DNA from 3 places in the Nocardia sp. NPDC057455 genome. Region 2 is predicted to be linked to each of the others. Evidence: riboswitches for the same ligand, from Rfam matches in the RefSeq annotation. Region 2 holds a riboswitch; each other region holds the start of a gene.
The links. A riboswitch is a leader RNA that binds a small molecule or an ion and turns the genes downstream of it on or off. The one in region 2 is predicted to bind S-adenosylmethionine.
Positions count from the first base shown of each region.

Region 1: linked by a shared signal. The riboswitch ahead of ACFU5M_RS17130 (aminotransferase class V-fold PLP-dependent enzyme) and the one ahead of ACFU5M_RS14180 (rhodanese-like domain-containing protein) in region 2 are both predicted to bind S-adenosylmethionine.
Region 3: linked by a shared signal. The riboswitch ahead of ACFU5M_RS28355 (hypothetical protein) and the one ahead of ACFU5M_RS14180 (rhodanese-like domain-containing protein) in region 2 are both predicted to bind S-adenosylmethionine.

Region 1 covers NZ_JBHVDM010000037.1:27,461-33,143, forward strand. Annotated here, with positions in the region: gene ACFU5M_RS17105 (hypothetical protein) at 1-88, opposite strand, end outside; gene ACFU5M_RS17110 (crotonase/enoyl-CoA hydratase family protein) at 276-1,097, opposite strand; gene ACFU5M_RS17115 (2-oxo-4-hydroxy-4-carboxy-5-ureidoimidazoline decarboxylase) at 1,296-1,610, shown strand; gene ACFU5M_RS17120 (YbaK/EbsC family protein) at 1,665-2,141, shown strand; gene ACFU5M_RS17125 (flavin reductase family protein) at 2,229-2,780, shown strand; gene ACFU5M_RS17130 (aminotransferase class V-fold PLP-dependent enzyme) at 2,820-4,139, opposite strand; SAM riboswitch class IV at 4,187-4,300, opposite strand; gene ACFU5M_RS17135 (Pls/PosA family non-ribosomal peptide synthetase) at 5,006-5,683, shown strand, end outside.
Region 2 covers NZ_JBHVDM010000028.1:53,697-59,379, reverse strand. Annotated here, with positions in the region: gene ACFU5M_RS14190 (FAD-dependent oxidoreductase) at 1-1,127, opposite strand, end outside; gene ACFU5M_RS14185 (hypothetical protein) at 1,504-1,953, shown strand; SAM riboswitch class IV at 2,017-2,133, shown strand; gene ACFU5M_RS14180 (rhodanese-like domain-containing protein) at 2,148-2,564, shown strand; gene ACFU5M_RS14175 (O-succinylhomoserine sulfhydrylase) at 2,561-3,775, shown strand; gene ACFU5M_RS14170 (RpiB/LacA/LacB family sugar-phosphate isomerase) at 3,940-4,392, opposite strand; gene ACFU5M_RS14165 (type 1 glutamine amidotransferase family protein) at 4,484-5,113, shown strand; gene ACFU5M_RS14160 (MarR family winged helix-turn-helix transcriptional regulator) at 5,174-5,620, shown strand.
Region 3 covers NZ_JBHVDM010000095.1:15,927-21,609, forward strand. Annotated here, with positions in the region: gene ACFU5M_RS28350 (ABC transporter substrate-binding protein) at 1-1,609, opposite strand, end outside; gene ACFU5M_RS28355 (hypothetical protein) at 1,719-2,504, opposite strand; SAM riboswitch class I at 2,532-2,625, opposite strand; gene ACFU5M_RS28360 (hypothetical protein) at 3,016-3,723, shown strand; gene ACFU5M_RS28365 (glycosyltransferase) at 3,707-4,918, opposite strand; gene ACFU5M_RS28370 (LppM family (lipo)protein) at 4,954-5,683, opposite strand, start outside.

The sequences.
Region 1 (5,683 bases), on a different contig from region 2:
GCGCGGCCGAGGCCGAAGCAGCCGTCGACACCCCGGCGACGGCTGCGGTGGCCAGCAGACCAGCGGCGAGGAAAGACTTGATACGCATTGTTCTTGCTCCTGAATGCGAGGCGAAATTTCCGACGTCCCAAACGATATGGACGATCGGCGCCTCACACAGCCACCCCTAGGGTGATGGCAAGGCAACCCTGAGGCGAATCACCTTGCCCACCCTCGATACCCACCCTCGGGTGCTCGGACGGCGCACTCACCGGGGTACGGGCGCGCCGCCGGTATCACTGGCCGCGGAATTCGGGCGCGCGTTTTTCGAAGACGGCCTTGATCGCCTCGGTGAGGTCCTCCGAAGGCAAGAACGCGGAATTCCACGCGGAGACGTAGCGCAGGCCCGCCGCGATCTCGTCCTTACGCCGCTGATCCAGCACGTCCTTGACGCCCTGCACCACCAGCGGCGGGTTCGCGGCGATCTCGCGCGCGGTGGCATGCGCCGCGTCCAGCACCGCCTCCTGATCCGCGAAGACGTCGTTGACCAGGCCGATCTTCTCCGCGCGTGCGGCGTCGATGTCCTTGGCGGTGTACGCCAGCTCCCGCAGGTGCCCCTCGCTGATGATGCCGGGCAGCCGGTGCAGCGAGCCGACGTCGGCGACGATCGCGACCTTGGCCTCACGCAGGCTGAACTTGGCCTCCGCACTGGCATAGCGGATGTCGGCCGCCGCGATCAGATCCAGTCCGCCGCCGATGCACCAGCCGGACACCGCGGCGATCACCGGCTTGCGGCAGTCCGCCACCGCCGTGATCGAGCCCTGCATCTTGCGCAGGCTGGTGAGGAAGTCGGTGCGCGGCGCGGCCAGAGCGCGGTCGGCCATCAGCGGACCGAACGTGCCGCTCATCGCGGGCAGGTCCAGACCGTAGGAGAAGTGCTTCCCCGAGCCGGTCAGCACGATCGCGCGCACCTCGGGATCGGCGTCCAGCGCCTGGAACACCTCCGGCAACTCGCGCCAGAAATCGGGACCCATCGCATTGCCCTTACCGGGGCCGATCAACGTCACCTGCGCGACGTGATCCTTGGTTTCGACGGTGAAAGCCTGCCAATCTGTCATTTGTACAGCGTATCGAGACCACACCGGGCCGGTATTCCGGCCCGCGCGACCTCGGTATGCGAGGATTCGCCGTGCAGCCTCGCGATATGTAAATCCTGTGCAAACTAGCGACGGCGCACTGGTTCCCGGCAAGGGATACAGCGGATCATGGTCGAGTCAGCAAACCTCATCTGTCGGTTTCCGGAGGACACCATGCTGATGCATCGGGGAATCGGCCTGGGCCGATTCAACGGTTTGCCGCGCGGCCGCGCGATTCACGCCCTCTACGAATGCTGCTGCATCGTGACGTGGGCAGCAACGCTGGCCGACGCTCGCCCCTATCCGGATCGGGACGCGCTGCTGAGCAAGGCCGATGCCGAACTGCTCGCGTTGTCCGGGCAGGACGTCGACCGCGCCTTCGAAGCGATTGCGCACGAACCGGTCTCGTCACGCGACCCGGGTGAACTGGCGCGGATCACCCGCGAGCGAATCGCCGGAATGCTCGGGCCCGCCGAGGGCTATCCGGAATACTGAGCCCGCAGCGCGACTTGCCCGGCGTACCGACGGCAATCGCTCTACCCTGGTGAGATGCGCAGGTCGTCATTGCCACCGGTCGCCTGCCGGGTCGCGGACACCCTCATCTCCCGGGGTCATCACGGTCTCATCGTCGCCCAACCGGAACCGACCCACACCGCCGCGGACGCCGCGCGGGCACTCGGCGTCGACCTGGGGGCGATCACGAAATCACTGGTGTTCCTGCTCGACGACGACCCGGTGCTGTTGCTGGTCTCGGGGGCGCATCAGGTCGACTTGGTGAAGACCGGCGCGCGCCTGGAGGGGACGCTGACCCGCGCCCCCGCCGATACGGTGCGGGCGGTGACCGGTCAGCCCATCGGCGGCGTCGCACCGGTCGGTCACCCGACCAACCTGCCCACCTGGGTGGACAACGCGCTGGGACGCCACCGGGAGCTGTGGGCCGCGGGCGGGCATCCGAACACCATCTTCCGCACGTCCTTCTCGGAGTTGCTGCGGATCACCGCGGGTCTTCCGATCGACGTCGACTGACTCGGAATAGTCGCGGCGAGCCCGATACCGGCACGAGTGCGACCCACGCCACCCTCACGGCGGAGAGTCCGGGCGTAGGTTCGTGAGGTGACCGAAGCACCACGGCCCGAGACGGAACTACAGATCCCCGATGATCTGAGCGGCATCACCGCGGAGCAGTATCGCGCCTCCATGCGCCACTATCCGGCCGGCGTCACCGTCGTCACGCTGACTTCGCCGCAAGGGCCCGTCGGCTTCACCGCGACCTCCTTCGCCTCGTTGTCGCTGGATCCGCCGCTGGTGTCGTTCAATATCGCGCACACCTCCTCCAGCCTGTCCGCCATGCTGGACGCCGAGTCGGCCGTCATCCATTTCCTCGGCGAACACCAGCAGCACCTGGCTCACCGGTTCTCCCGGACCGCGCAGGAGCGCTTCACCGACCGTGCCCTGTGGACCACCCTGGACACCGGCGAACCGGTCCTGCACGGCACCCCGATCTGGATGCGCGTCACGGTGCACCAGCTCATCCCCATCGGCGACCACACCTTCGTCGTCGGCTTGGTCACCCGGGTCCACGACAACACCGACGAGAAGCCCGCCGCCGCGCCACTGCTGTACTACAACGGGCGCTACTACCGACCGATCGCCCTGAGCGACTGACCCGAGTTCGCAACCCGCGCGGATCGGGAAACCGCGGCTTCAGCCGACCAGGCAGGGGGCCGCGCCGGTGGGGGCGGTGGAGGTGAAGGGGCGCGTTTCGGGGATGGGGTTCCAGACGCCGTTCTCGGCGGCATAGTTCCACGTGGGGCCCGTTCGCGCGAGAGTGGCGATCGCCTCGATCAGGCGGTCCACGTCGGCGGAGGTGGTGCCGAGGCCGATGCTGGCGCGCAGTGCGCCGTCCAAGCCGAGGCGGGTGAGCAATGGGTGGGCACAGAAACGTCCGTCGCGCACACCGATGCCGTGTTCGGCGGAGAGATAGGCGGCGACGTGGCCGGGGGCGAAATCGTCCAGGGTGAAGGCGACGATGCCGACCGAGTCGGGGCTATCGATCCAGATGCGCAACAGCTGGACGCCGGGAATCGTGGCCAAGCCGTCGCGGAGACGGTCGGCGAGCAGGTGTTCGTGCGCGGCAAGGGTTTCGGCGTCGATGGCACAGAGCGCGTCACAGGCGGCGGCCAGCGCGGCGGCGCCGAGCACGTTCGGCGAGCCTGCTTCGTGCCGCTGCGGAGCGGGTGCCCATTCGGCGGCGTCGCTGCGCACCTCGCGCACCGCGCCGCCGCCCGCCAGGTAGGGCTGCGCCGCGTCGAGCCAATCCCGCTTGCCCACCAGCACACCCGCGCCGAACGGCGCGTAGAGCTTGTGTCCGGAGAACGCCAGGTAGTCGATTCCGGTGTCGCGCAGGCTGATCCGCCGATGCGGGGCCAACTGGGCCGCGTCCACCAGGATCCGGGCGCCGCACTGATGCGCGATGGTGGCCAGCCGCTCCAGCGGAAGCACCTCGCCGGTCACGTTCGATGCGCCGGTCACCGCGAGCAATGCGGCGGGCCTGCTGCACAGTTCGGCGACCAGCCTGCCGATGGTCTCCTCGACCGTGTCGGCGGCCTGCACCACGCGCCTGCCCCGCCTGGTCCATGGCAGGAAGTTGGCGTGGTGTTCGATGTCGAGCACCACGGTGTCACCAGGGACGCAGGAGGCGAGCAGGTTCAGCGAGTCGGTGGTGTTGCGGGTGAAGACCACCACCTGGTCGTCGGCGGCATCGAGGAACCGGGACACCGAACCGCGAGCGGCTTCGTAGCACTCGGTGGAGATCCGCGAGGCGTAGCCCGCGCCGCGGTGCACGCTCGCGTAGTACGGCAGCAACTGCTGTATACGGTCGGTGACCTGCGTCAATGCGGGCGCGCTCGCGGCGTAGTCGAAGTTGGCGTAGGCCGCCGTTCCGCCGTGCACCAGCGGCACACGCAGTTCGTCACCGGATACCCGGGCGAAGGCGGCACAGGGGTTGTCGACAGCAGTAGTCATCACGTGAATCCCGTCGGCTCAGGGACCCGCGATCGAATGATTCGTCGAGTCCGCGCTTGCCGCGCCCGGTTGGGCGGCGGCCGGGTCGTCACCCGGAGCACCCCACCGCGGAGGAGGGTTGCCGGCCAGCAAGCCGGGGCTTTGCGCTGGCACTCGTGACCAGACCCGAGAGTGGCAGAAGCGCCCCGGCGCTGTCAACCACATTCCGCCCGAGTCCCCACGAGCACCGCGTGGACATAACCACCACGCGTCGGCCATTACAAGCACCCCTACGACGACAGGCGAGCCGCGCCCGCCTCGGGATTTCGCACGCCCGCCGGCAACCGGCTCCCGCTCTCGGGCGGGCCCGCCTCGGTTCGCCCGGCGGTTACCGCCGGGCCGGTCCGCCGCCGATGCGACTCGACGCCGGCTCCGGCGCCCCGCTCGTCTCCGTAGAGGCAGAGCTTCTCCGGCGCCATCCGTATCGAACGCGCTGAGCCCGATCGCGGCGGCCCGCTACGGCTCCCTCCATGACCGGCCGGAGCGAGCAGCCTCCCCACGCACCCCGTTGTCGGCGCCCTCGCGGGAACCAGTTCGGGATCACTGTGATGAGCCGAATCACACCCCCGGTTCAGCGATCTTCTGGCGAACACGACAGGCGAGTCGCCAACCAGCAATTTGCCTTGCCGGAGTGGCGAATATCTATCCCACCTGCAACAACACGCACCGCGCCTGCCGATCCGGCATCCGGTCCGGTGAACAACAAGCGACGACAACCCCGAGTACCGTGGACAGCTGGCCATAGCGCTGTTTGCCCTTTGGTAACCCAGCTATGACACAACAACGGGAAAGTGTGAGGCAAGTCGATGGGAGGTGCGCAGAGCACCATGCTCGAGACAGACGTCGACGCGCCGGCGGGCCCGTTGTCACGCGGCGATCGCGCGCCGGAGGCCAGGACGCTCGTCGACATCCTGACCGCGACGGCACTCGCCCATCCCGACGCCCCCGCCATCGATGACGGTCACCTCGTGCTGTCCTATCTGGAACTGGTCGTCGAGATCGAGAAGATCATGGCCCGTCTCGCCACGGCGGGCGTGCGGCCGGGCGATCGGGTCGGCGTGCGCATGCCGTCGGGCACCCGCGGGCTCTATGTGACCATCCTCGCCATCCTCTACGCAAGCGCCGCTTACGTACCGGTCGACGCCGACGACCCGGACGAGCGCGCGCAGCTGGTCTTCGGGGAGGCGCAGGTCACCGCGATCGTGACCGCCGATGGCATCGAGACCACGGCCGCGGGCATTCGCGCCGCGGAGCAGCAGCGCGAGCAGACCTGGTCGACGCTGCCCGCTCCCGGCGACGACGCCTGGATCATCTTCACCTCCGGTTCCACCGGCACGCCGAAAGGGGTTGCCGTCACCCACCGCAACGCCGCCGCCTTCGTCGACGCCGAAGCCGACCTGTTCCTCCACGACGCCCCGATCGGTCCGGGTGACCGGGTTCTCGCGGGCCTGTCGGTCGCTTTCGACGCGTCCTGCGAGGAGATGTGGCTGGCCTGGCGCAACGGC
Region 2 (5,683 bases):
TCGTCGGCGATCACGCGACCCGCTTCGTTCGGCACGGTGCCCGCCTGGTCGTCGAACGGCAGGTTGGTCAGGTTCTGCGACAGATAGCCGACGGCGCGGTACACCGCCTGCACGTCCCAGTCCTTGAACACGCCGGTGCCCTTGACGTTACCGGTGCCGTCGAGCTGGGTGCGCTCGGTGCGCAGGCCGACGACCTTGCCGTTCTCGCCGAGCACTTCGGTGGGGGATTCGAAGAAGTGCAGGAACAGCTTGTGCGGCCGGTCGCCGGCGTCGCGGATGGCCCACTGCTCGAGCGTGTTGGCGACCATGTCGACCTGCTTGGAATGCCTGCGCGCGGCTTCGGAGCCCTCGTCGTAGTCGATGTCCTCGGGGTCGACGATGACTTCGATGGTGGGGGAGTGGTCGAGTTCGCGCAGTTCCAGCGGGGTGAACTTGGCCTGGGCGGGCCCGCGGCGGCCGAAGACATGGACCTCGACGGCCTTGTTGGCCGTGAGGCCCTTGTAGACGTTCGGCGGGATCTCGGTGGGCAGCAGTTCGTCGCCGGTCTTGGCCAGCACGCGGGCGACGTCGAGGGCGACGTTGCCGACGCCGAGGACGGCGACCTTCTCCGCGTCCAACGGCCAGGTGCGGGGGACGTCGGGGTGGCCGTCGTACCAGGAGACGAAGTCGGCGGCGCCGAAGGAGCCGTCGAGATCGATGCCGGGGATGGGCAGCGCGCGGTCGGCGTTGGCGCCGGTGGAGAAGATCACCGCGTCGTAGAAGGCCCGCAGGTCGTCCAGCGTGATGTCGGTGCCGTAGTCGATATTGCCCAGCAGGCGCACCTGCGGCTTGTCCAGCACCTTGTGCAGGGCGGTGATGATGCCTTTGATCCGCGGGTGGTCGGGCGCGACGCCGTAGCGGATCAACCCGAAGGGCGCGGGCATGCGCTCGAACAGGTCGATGCTCACCTCGGCATCGGACTTCATCAGTGCGTCGGCGGCGTAGATCCCGGCCGGTCCGGCGCCCACGATCGCGATGCGGAGCGGGCGGGTCCTCGCGGTGTGCGCGTCGGGCCCGGAGGAGGAAGCCTGCGTCACCACGGAGGGCTCGCGAACACCGCCGTCCTCTACTGCACTCTGTTCGGTCATCTCTTTACGCGCACCTTTATGGTCGAAACAATTAAGGACGTCTGGCTTAGCTTAGGCTAAGTTGACGCACCGGCTCGGTCGCACCCTCGGTGCGGACGCCGGCGTTGCCGGCTCGTGGCTGCACGGTGCTCCGTTCGCCGCGGCGTGGAGCTGCCGATTCGCTATGACAGCAGGCCGCCCTCCCGCGATTCTATCGGGATGGTCGATGCCGCCCCGCGTCGGTGCGTGAACTCGGCGGATGCCGTGAAAAGCCACAATCGTCGCTTACCCGCTCGAGCGCGGCCTATCGCGGCCGCCGGGACCGAGCCGGCTCCGCCGGTGTCCGCAGCCGGGGGCCGAGCGCTCGATACCCGCGCCGACCAGGGATCATCGAGCCATGACCGAACAGCAGCCGACCGCGGGCGAGGACGAGATCATCCGGGTCGATCAGACCGACAAGCGTTCGGCGGCCCCGTTCATCGCGGCCGCGGTGGTCGCGGCGATCGTGTTGATCGCGATCGTGCTCGGTGGTGTGCTGTCGCCGGCTGAGAAAAATGTCACAGAAGCCGACCGCATCGTGGCGGCCGTCCGCAATTTCGTGGACGGCGCCAACCGCAGCGACGCCGTACCGCCGCCCGGCACCGCGTGCCTGGGTTTCGACGCGAGCCGCTCGCCGCTGGCGGGCCAGGACGGCGTCGGAAAGCCGGTCGAGATCACGAAAATCGACAACCCGATCATGGACGGCGACCGGGGCAAGGCGACCGTGACCACGAAGGTGGACGGGCGAGAGCGGACCTCGACCTGGAATCTCACCAGATCCGGCGGCAAGTGGCTGGTCTGCACCTGAGCGTTCGCGCAGTGTGCGCCACCGTTTGACACGATGACCCGGGTCGGTGCAATCTCAGTCGAAGGTCATGAGAACCAGTGTCAAGCCCCGGCATTGCTGGTCGGCAACCCTCCTCCGCGGTGGGGTGCTCCGGGTGACGACCTGGCGGCGCCCTGGTCCCGGGTGCGGCAAGTGCGGATTCGCAGGAGGTGCACATGAGTTATGCCGGTGACATCACTCCGCAGCAGGCGTGGGAGCTGCTGCGGGACAATCCCGAAGCCGTCCTCGTGGACGTGCGCACGGAAGCGGAATGGAAGTTCGTCGGCGTCCCCGATACGAGCGCGATCGAACGGCCGACCGTGCTGATCGAGTGGGTCGACTCCTCGGGCGCGCGTAACGAGGCGTTCGTCGAGCAGCTTCGGCAGGCGCTCGACGGCCACGACCCCGAGGCTCCCCTCGTCTTCCTCTGTCGCTCCGGTCAGCGTTCGATAGGCGCGGCGATCGCCGCCACCACGGCGGGTTACCGCACCTCCTACAACGTGCTGGAGGGCTTCGAAGGCCCGCTCGACGAATTCGGGCATCGCGGCAGTGCTGGCTGGCGTGCTCTCGGACTGCCCTGGCGGCAGTCGTGATCACCGGCGGCGCGTTCGACAAGCCGCTGCCCGGCGGCGTCGGTCCCGCGACGCTGGGCGTGCGCGGCGGGTTGCGGCGCTCCGGTTTCGAGGAGACCGCCGAGGCGCTCTATCTGACCTCCGGCTTCGTCTACGAGAGCGCCGAAGCCGCCGAGGCCGCGTTCACCGGCGAGGTCGAGCACTTCGTCTACTCCCGCTACGGCAACCCGACGGTGGCCATGTTCGAGGAGCGGATGCGCCTGATCGACGGCGCCGAGGCGTGCTTCGCGACCGCGAGCGGCATGTCCGCGGTGTTCACCGCGCTGGGCGCGCTGCTGAAGGCGGGCGACCGGCTCGTCGCGGCGCGCAGCCTGTTCGGCTCGTGCTTCGTGGTGTGCAACGAAATCCTGCCGCGCTGGGGCGTGGAGACCGTCTTCGTCGACGGCGAGGATCTCGACCAGTGGGAACAGGCGCTGTCGGTGCCCACCCGGGCGGTGTTCTTCGAGACGCCCGCCAATCCGATGCAGACCTTGGTCGACGTGCGCCGGGTGACCGAGCTGGCGCACGCGGCGGGCGCGAAAGTGGTGCTGGACAACGTGTTCGCCACTCCGCTGCTGCAACGTAGCTTCGAACTCGGCGCCGACGTGGTGGTCTACTCGGGGACAAAGCACATCGATGGCCAAGGCCGCGTGCTCGGTGGCGCGATCCTCGGCGCTCAGGACTACATCGATGGCCCGGTGAAAACGCTGATGCGCCATACCGGTCCGGCGCTGAGCCCATTCAACGCGTGGACACTGCTCAAGGGCCTGGAGACGATGCCGCTGCGGGTACGCCACTCGGCGGAGTCCGCCCTGCGGATCGCTCGTTTCCTGGAAAGCAACCCGGCCGTCAGCTGGGTGCGGTACCCGTTCCTGGAATCCCATCCGCAGCACGCGCTGGCCACCAGCCAGATGAGCGGGGGCGGCACCGTGGTCACCTTCGAACTGAACGCGCCCGCGAACGAGGCGAAGAAGCGCGCTTTCGAAGTCCTCAACCGGTTGCGCATAGTCGACATCTCCAACAACCTCGGCGACGCGAAGACCCTGATCACGCACCCGGCCACCACGACGCACCGCGCCATGGGCCCGGAAGGCCGGGCCACCATCGGCCTGACCGACGGCGTCGTGCGTATCTCGGTGGGCCTGGAAGACGTCGAAGATCTCCTGGACGACTTGGACAACGCCCTCTCCTGAGCCGGAAACCGTCGCGCGATCGGTCAGCCGATCGGCGCGATGACGCCGGGTGACGACGGTGCGCCGTGCGGACCAGTCGATTCGGGGCCTCGTCCTGGTCGAAGGCCAGTCGGACCGTGCTGCGGCGATGCGCCGTGCGCCACACGGAGTGCCCGGAGGCTTCCTCAGGCGTCGGCGGCGCGTTCGATGTCGGCGAGATGGGCGATGTTCGCCTGGTCGTCCGGGGACGAACTCGGTTCGGTGGTGAACCAGGCGTCGAGGATCTCCCGCAGTTCGGCGCTGGAGGTCGAACGCAGGCTCAGGGCGAGGACGTTGGCATCGTTCCAGGTGCGGGCGCCCGCCGCGGTCGAAGCGTCGGTGCAGAGCGCGGCGCGCACGCCGGGGACCTTGTTGGCCGCGATCGAGGCGCCGGTGCCGGTCCAGCAGCAGACGATCGCCTGGTCGCCGTGGCCGGACGCGACGTCCCGGGCCGCCGCCTCGCTGGCCCACGCCCAGTCGTCGCGCTCCGCGTCGGACAGCGCGCCGTGCGGCACGATCTCGAGACCGCGCTTGTGCAGCTCGTCGACCAATTCCCGAGCGACTCCGACTCGCTCGTCCGCCGCCACCGAAATGCGCATGCCCCCAGCGTAGTTGCCGGTTCGCCGAGTGTTCCCGCTTCGCGCCGATTGAGCATTGACAGTATGCTGTCATGTATGACAGTATACTGTCATGGTTACGAGGACAGTGCACATGGCCGTTTACAACACGCTCGCCGACTGGGAGGTGGGCGCGGCCACCGCGCACATCAACAAGCCGAGCTGGCACCGGGAGCCGGGAACGTGGCAGGTGAAGACGGTCGGCCTGAGCGCGGAGCCGATCACCACCATGGGCGGCATGCGCATCGTGCCGGACGTCGTGCTCGACGAGCTCACGCCCGCCGACAGCGCGATGCTGATCCTGCCGGGGGCGCAGACCTGGGAGGGGTCGGAGCTGGATGCGTTCACGCACAAGGCGCGCGCGTTCGTCGACGCGGGCGTGCCGGTCGCCGCGATCTGCGGCGCGACGTTCGGCCTGGCCAAGGCCGGCCTGCTCGACACCCGCAAGCACACCAGCAATGTCGCGGAATTCCTGCTCTACAGCGGCTATTCGGGCGCCGACCACTACGTCGAGGCCCCGGCCGTCACCGACGGTGACGTGATCACCGCCAGCGCGAGCGCGCCGTTCGAATTCGCGCGCGAGGTACTGGGCAGGCTCGGCGTGTACGAGCCGCATGTGCTGGACGGCTGGTATCGGTTGTTCGCGCACGCCGATCCGGCCGGCTGGGCGGTGCTCGCGGAATACGACGCGCAGCATGCGTGAGCGAGAATCGTCGGTGATCCGGACGGCCGGATCACCGACGCGGGCGTCGGGAGGCGAAGCATGACCGCTGAACAGGAGCTGTTCGCCACGGCGGCGATCACGTCGTTCCGGTTGAACGGCCGATTCCTCGCGGTGGCCGAGGAACTGGCGCGACCGGCGGGACTGACCGCGGCTTGGTGGCAGGTGCTGGGCGCGGTGTTGCGCGCGCCGCTACCGGTCGCCGGAATCGCCCGCGAAATGGGCATCACCCGCCAGAGCGTGCAGCGCATCGCGGATCTGCTGGTGGACAAGGGACTTGCCGAATACCGCCCCAATCCCGCGCACCGGCGAGCGAAACTCGTCGCTGTCACCGACGCGGGCCTCGCCGCGGTCCGCCGCATCGACCCGCAGCACAAGGCGATGTCCGAACGGCTCGTGGAAGAACTCGGCCGCGAGCAACTCGCGCTGACCGTCGATGTGCTCACCGAGTTGTCCGCCGCGATGGACGCGATCACCGACGGCGACTAGCTCCGGCGACCGGCGGTCGCCGGGTGCGACGGCAGCGCGCATCGCCGTGTCGCGTGGCGATCA
Region 3 (5,683 bases), on a different contig from region 2:
TCAGCCAGGTGTCGAAGAACTGCAACCGCGCCGAGGCCTCGAACTTCAGATCCTGCGTGTTCGCACCCGCCCCGATCGCCTGGGACAGCTCGACGGTCGGGATCAGCAGCCCGGCGTCGAGCACCTGCTCCTGCGCGGTTCGGATGAGCCCGTTGCGGGTCGGAGTGTCGAGGGTGGCAACCTGTCCGTTCAGTGCGTCGTCCAAGGAGGGGATGGGGCCGCGGGAATTGAGATTGCGCCCTTCCAGACCGAAGGAGGTGCGCAGGATGTCGCCGTCGGCGCGGGTGGTGTTGCCGTAGAAGGTGTCGAAGTCCTTGGTGTTCTGCCGTGCCGTGGTCTCCGCCACCGACACCAGGTCCAGTTTCAGCTCGACGCCGACCTGCCGCAGCTGCTGCTGCACCAGTTCGAGGATCGCCTGGTTGCCCGCGAAGACCTGGCTGAACAGCACCGAGAACGTCAACCGCGCACCGTTGTTCGTCCGGATGCCGTCCGGGCCGGGCGCCCAGCCGGCCTGGTCGAGGATGGTGCGCGCCTTCGCCGGGTCGTGGGCCAGGCGCGTCGACAGGTCGGTGTAACCGGGTGTGGTGCTGGCCAGCGTGCTGGTGGCGGGCTTGAACTTCGGGCCGAGCACGGTGTCCACCAGTTGCCTGCGATCGAGGGCGGGCAGCAGCGCCCGGCGCACCGCCGGATCGCGCAGCGGTCCGCGGGTGACGTTCACCTGCAAGCCGAACGGCACACCAGGGTTGGCGGTGCTGAGCACCCGGCCGCCCGCCGCCTCGATCTGCGGAGCGTCCTGCGGCAGCGCGTCGCTGATCGCGTCCAGCTGTCCGGAGGCGAGACTGCCGGTGCGCACGCCGGATTCGGGCACCACGGTGAACTCGATCTTGTCCAGGTAGGCCTCGCCGCGATGGGCGAACACCGCCGAACCCCAGTGGTAGCCGGTGCGCTTGGCCAGCGTCGCGGACGAGTCCTGGCGATAGGCCGCGTAGGTGAACGGCCCGCTGCCGACGTTGTCGCCGAGGCAGCGCTGCTCGGCCGGCTTCGCCGTGGTCGCGTCGGCCAGGATGCCGAGCTGGGCGGTCGAGGACGCCTGTAGGAATTGGGCGTTGGGTTTGCTGAACTCGACCCGTGCGGTGAGCCGGTCGACGGCGGTGGTGCCCACGTAGCCGGTGAGGTAGCTGCTGCCCAAGGGCGCCTTGCCCGAGCCGAGCTGCACGACCGAATCGAACGTGTTGCGCACCGAGTCGGCGGTGAGCGGCGTGCCGTCGCTGAAGGTGACGCCGTCGACGAGGCGGAAGGTGAAGACCTTCGCGTCGGGGGTCGCCTCCCAGCTCTGCGCCAGCCACGGCTTCAGCTCGCCGGTGGTCGGATCCTGGTCGGTCAGCGAATCCACGATCTGCCGGGCCACGTACAACGTCTGGTTGGTGCCTGCCTGGGCCGGGTCCGAGCAGGTCGGCGCCTGGGACAGGCCGTAGCGCAGGGTGCCGCCCGGACGGGGCGGGCCCGCGTCGCCGCCGGGCGCGGCCGAATCACTGCCGCAGGCGGCCACGGTGGTGGCCGCGGCGAGCGCGCCGGCCAGCGCGACGATTCGGTGACGGGTTCGGATCACGAGGCGACTCCAGATACGTCGAGGCGGGCGAGCTGCTCGCGCGGGTGGGGAAAGGCATCGGCGACACCGATCGCCAACGGTCGGCCGGGCATACGGCGGCACTGCTGCGTCATCGGCTCAGCGCTTCTCGGGCAGGCCGGGTGGATTGATTCGAGATTCGGTGACCGCTTCGTTGCGCAGGCCCCAGCGGTCGATCACCTGCTGGTAGGCGCCGTGCTCTAGGGGCGTAGGCCAGCGCGTGCTGCACGGCGGTGATCAGCCCGTTGTCCTTCTTGGTGAGCACCGCGATCTCACCTTGCAGCGCCTCGCCCGCACCGGAGAAGGTGCCCACGATCTTGGTCTGCTTCGCGGTGGCCGCGTGGTAGATCGCGGTCGGGTTGGGGCCGAGATAGCCGTCCAGCCGCTGTGAGGCCAGCGCCAGGTAGTAGTCGGTGACCTGCTGGAAGTAGGCGATGTCGATCGGCGCCAGCCCGTCGGCCCGGTTCTGCTCGTTCCACTTGACCAGCAGTTGCAACTGATTGGTGCCGCTGCCGACGCCGTTCGACAGCCGGGCGACCGCGAGCGCGGTGCCGAGCAGAAAGCCCAGCGCCGTGCCCCAGATGGTCAGCTCCACGGTGACCCGCAACGCCGACAGCACCGAATTCGCGGTGACGTATCGCGCGAACGTCGGCCAGTCCCAGCCCGGATTGGTCGCCAGCCCGTGCACGAACTGGGCGAGCAGGATCAGTGCGGCGGCACCGACCACCCAGCGCCAGGGATGCCGGGTCTCGGCCACAGGCGGCGTCGTGCCGGAATCGGCGGATTCCGGCGCGGGGGCGAGTGCGCCGGTCGGGACCGGTTCACGCGGCGCGACGGTTTCGGGTGCGGCGGCGTCGGGTGCGGTGGACGCACTCATGACGGGTCCTCGATGATCACTTCGATTCCTCCATCGGTCCCGGCGGAAGCACCCGCACCCGGTGGCCGGGGGGTTGCTGCGACGTCGACGAGCCAGGTCTCTCGGTCGCTCTGGATGGTTGGCGCCGACCCCCTGTCAACCGATGTCAGGGGCAAGCCGAATCATGATGCCCAGCAGGAGAAGGCTGGAACAAGAGAAGTAATCACCGTGAGCGTAGATCTTGTCTACGCGGATAGATCGGGTTCTTGTAGTAACCAGGCGTGCGCTGCTGCGCTGCTGTGCCGAGGGCGGTGCGAGCCTGTCACGTCCTCGCGGATGGGCGTTCGCGCCGTATACCGGCGGCCGGATGCAGCATACGACTATCGCCAGGGCTGGAAACGCGAGTCGGCCACGCGGAGGCCAGTTTCGGGCAAACAAGACTCGCCATGAAATTGCTGTACGCAATCTGTGCTGTTGGAGCCGTTTGCCGGAGTACTGTGCCCCTCGATCGTTCCGCCGATGAGGAGGATAAGTGACCATATTGCGCCGTCTGACCCAGTTGTCCGCTGTCGCGACCGGTTCGGTCGCCCTCGTGCTCGCCGGGCCGGGTGCCGCGTTCGCGGCTCCGGAGGCCACGATTCCCGCGTTCTCCGATCTTTCCGCGCCGATCGCCGCCCCCGGTGACCTGTTCGGCGCTTACCAAACCGCGCTCGACGCGCTGCGCGCGCTCGGTATCCAGCCGTTCGCGTACCCGAGCGCGTCGGCGTTCTGCCTCGACAACACCACCGCCGGTCTGGCGCCCGCGGTGGCGGGCGCCATTCCCGGGCCGTGGCCGAAGAACACCGTGCAGCTTCCCGGCCTGGACCTCAGCGCCGTCAAGGCCGGGCAGGCCATGTTCACCTTCGTGCCCTACGGCCTCGGACCGGACGGCGCGAATACCGCGGGGATGCAGGTGGCCTGGCTCAACCTGAGCAACGGACGCAGCGGAACGGCCGCCATGGGTCCGCTGCCCGAAGTCGCCCGCGCGATGATCCCCGCGGCCGTTCCAGCGGACCTGCGGGCCGGTGCCGAGCAGGCGATCCGCGACTTCCTCTTCGCGGCCCTTCCGATGGGCGGGGTGCGCGCGGTCCCGGTGGACACCGGCAAGGGCACCGTTCTCGCCGCGGTGTTCGGCACGGTCCAGAACGGCGCCAAGTCCTGCTTCTTCCTGCCGACGGTCGGAATCACCGCGGTCCCATGATGTCGCGGCCGTCGCGGCGCGGTGCCGTTCCGGTGAGCGAGCGCCCCTTCCAGTGCGCCGTGCCGCGGCGGCGGGCCCGGTGGGAACGCGCCCACAGCAGCAGATACGCCGCCACCGACACCGGATGCGCGAGGGCGGCCAGCACATCCGAGCGTCCCAGCGGGCCGCCGGTTTCGGTCGAGCGGGCCAGCAGTCGCCCGGCGACGGCGGCGAGCCAGCCGATCGCGCCCGTCCGGCGAACCGCGCCCCGGCCGAGCACCGCGGCCACGGGTGGTACCCAATAGGCAAAGGCGGCAACAGATCCCACCGCCGCTCCGCCCGTGACCGTGCCGTCGTAGGCCGACCAAAGCCAGCGAGTGTAGCCCGCGTCCAGTTCGGCGGCGCCGCGATACATCCTGGTGCGGGCCAGCTCTCCCGCGGCCACCAGAACGGTGGCGTGACCGGCTCGCCGCAACGTGCGGGCGATGTCGAGGTCCTCGGTGACGCTCCCGGCCACGGCCGTGTGGCCGCCGACCGCACGGTACGCGGCATTGTCGAACACGAGGAACTGGCCGCAGGCCACCGCCGTAGCGGGCCGCAGACTTCGTTCGGCCACGCCGATCGGCAGTGTCGAAGCCCACGACCAGCACAGCAGGGGCTGCACCACGGCCTCCGCCACGGAATCGGCCACTTGCAGGGGCCACGGCGAGACCAGCGCGGCTCCACGTCTGCGCAGCGCGCCGACCGCCGCGGCGAGCGCGGTCGGGGCCAGCCGCACGTCGGCGTCCAGGAAGATCAGCACCGGCGTCGACACCTCCTCCGCCAGCCGGACACAGGCGGCGGCCTTCCCGGTCCAGCCGGCGACCGGATCGGACTCGGTGCGCAGCAGGGTGAAACGCGGGTCGTCGCCGATCGCCGCTCGGGCGGCAGCGCCGGTGTCGTCGGTGGACGCGTCGTCCAGGATGCGTACCACCAGGCGCGCAACGCCGACCTGGGCGCGCAGGTCGCTGATCAGGGCGGGTAGCCGGTCGGCCTCGTTGCGCGCCGGGACGCAGACGGTGACCGGTTCGATCACCGTCGTGGGGGCGTTCGTCAACCGGTGCACGGTGATCCGGTTGTATAGCGCGATGCCCGCGCCGAGCGCCGCCACCGCGGTGGCGAAGGTCGGCAGGATCGAGTTCGCGCGCAACGTCTTCGGCAGGTCGGCACTCACCATGCGGGCCACGCTATCGCGGCGCACCGGCCTGCCGCTCAGCGATTCTGCGTCACCGAGCGCCACCAGCGGTTCAGGGAGAAGCCGACTTCCGGCGCGCCGGGCGGTGCGGGATTGCGGTCCATGTACGCCATCGCCGCGACGATGGCGGCCACCGCGAGCGTGATGCCGCCCGCGATGCCCGCCCAGCCCGCGAACGAGCGGGTGTTCGGGTCGGCGTAGCTGACCTCGGCCTGCGGCCTGGAGACTTCGCCGGGCGGCAGTTTCCAGGAGACGACGTTGTCGCCCTCGCGGCTGCCGTTGGTCTTGGCGACGCGGGCCGGGAACGCGATGGTCAACTGCACGTCCGAGCCGTGCGGCGGCAGAGATTTCAGATCGACCCGCCCGCTCAGGCTGACCAGGTCGCCGGTGCGCTGGAACTGCAACTGGAACATGCCCTGGGTCTGCTCGGACAGCTGGCCGAGCTGCTGCACATCACCGAAGGACAGGTCCTCGAAGAACACCTGGCTGCCGGTGTAGCCGTCCTGGGCGTACGGCTCCACCCGCAACTTGGCCGCCAGCGTCTCGGGCGCCTTCAACTGCGGGCCCTTGTCCCCGGCATCGGCGGGCACCACGGCGGCGACGATCCGGCCGGACACCCGGTCGTTGGACGAGACTCCCATCGAGACCTGCACCCGCAGGCAGCCCGCGAGCATCGGCACCAGCATCGCCGCGAGCAGGACCACCGACGCGACACGCACGCCGCGGCGTGGGGCCCGCCGCTGCGGG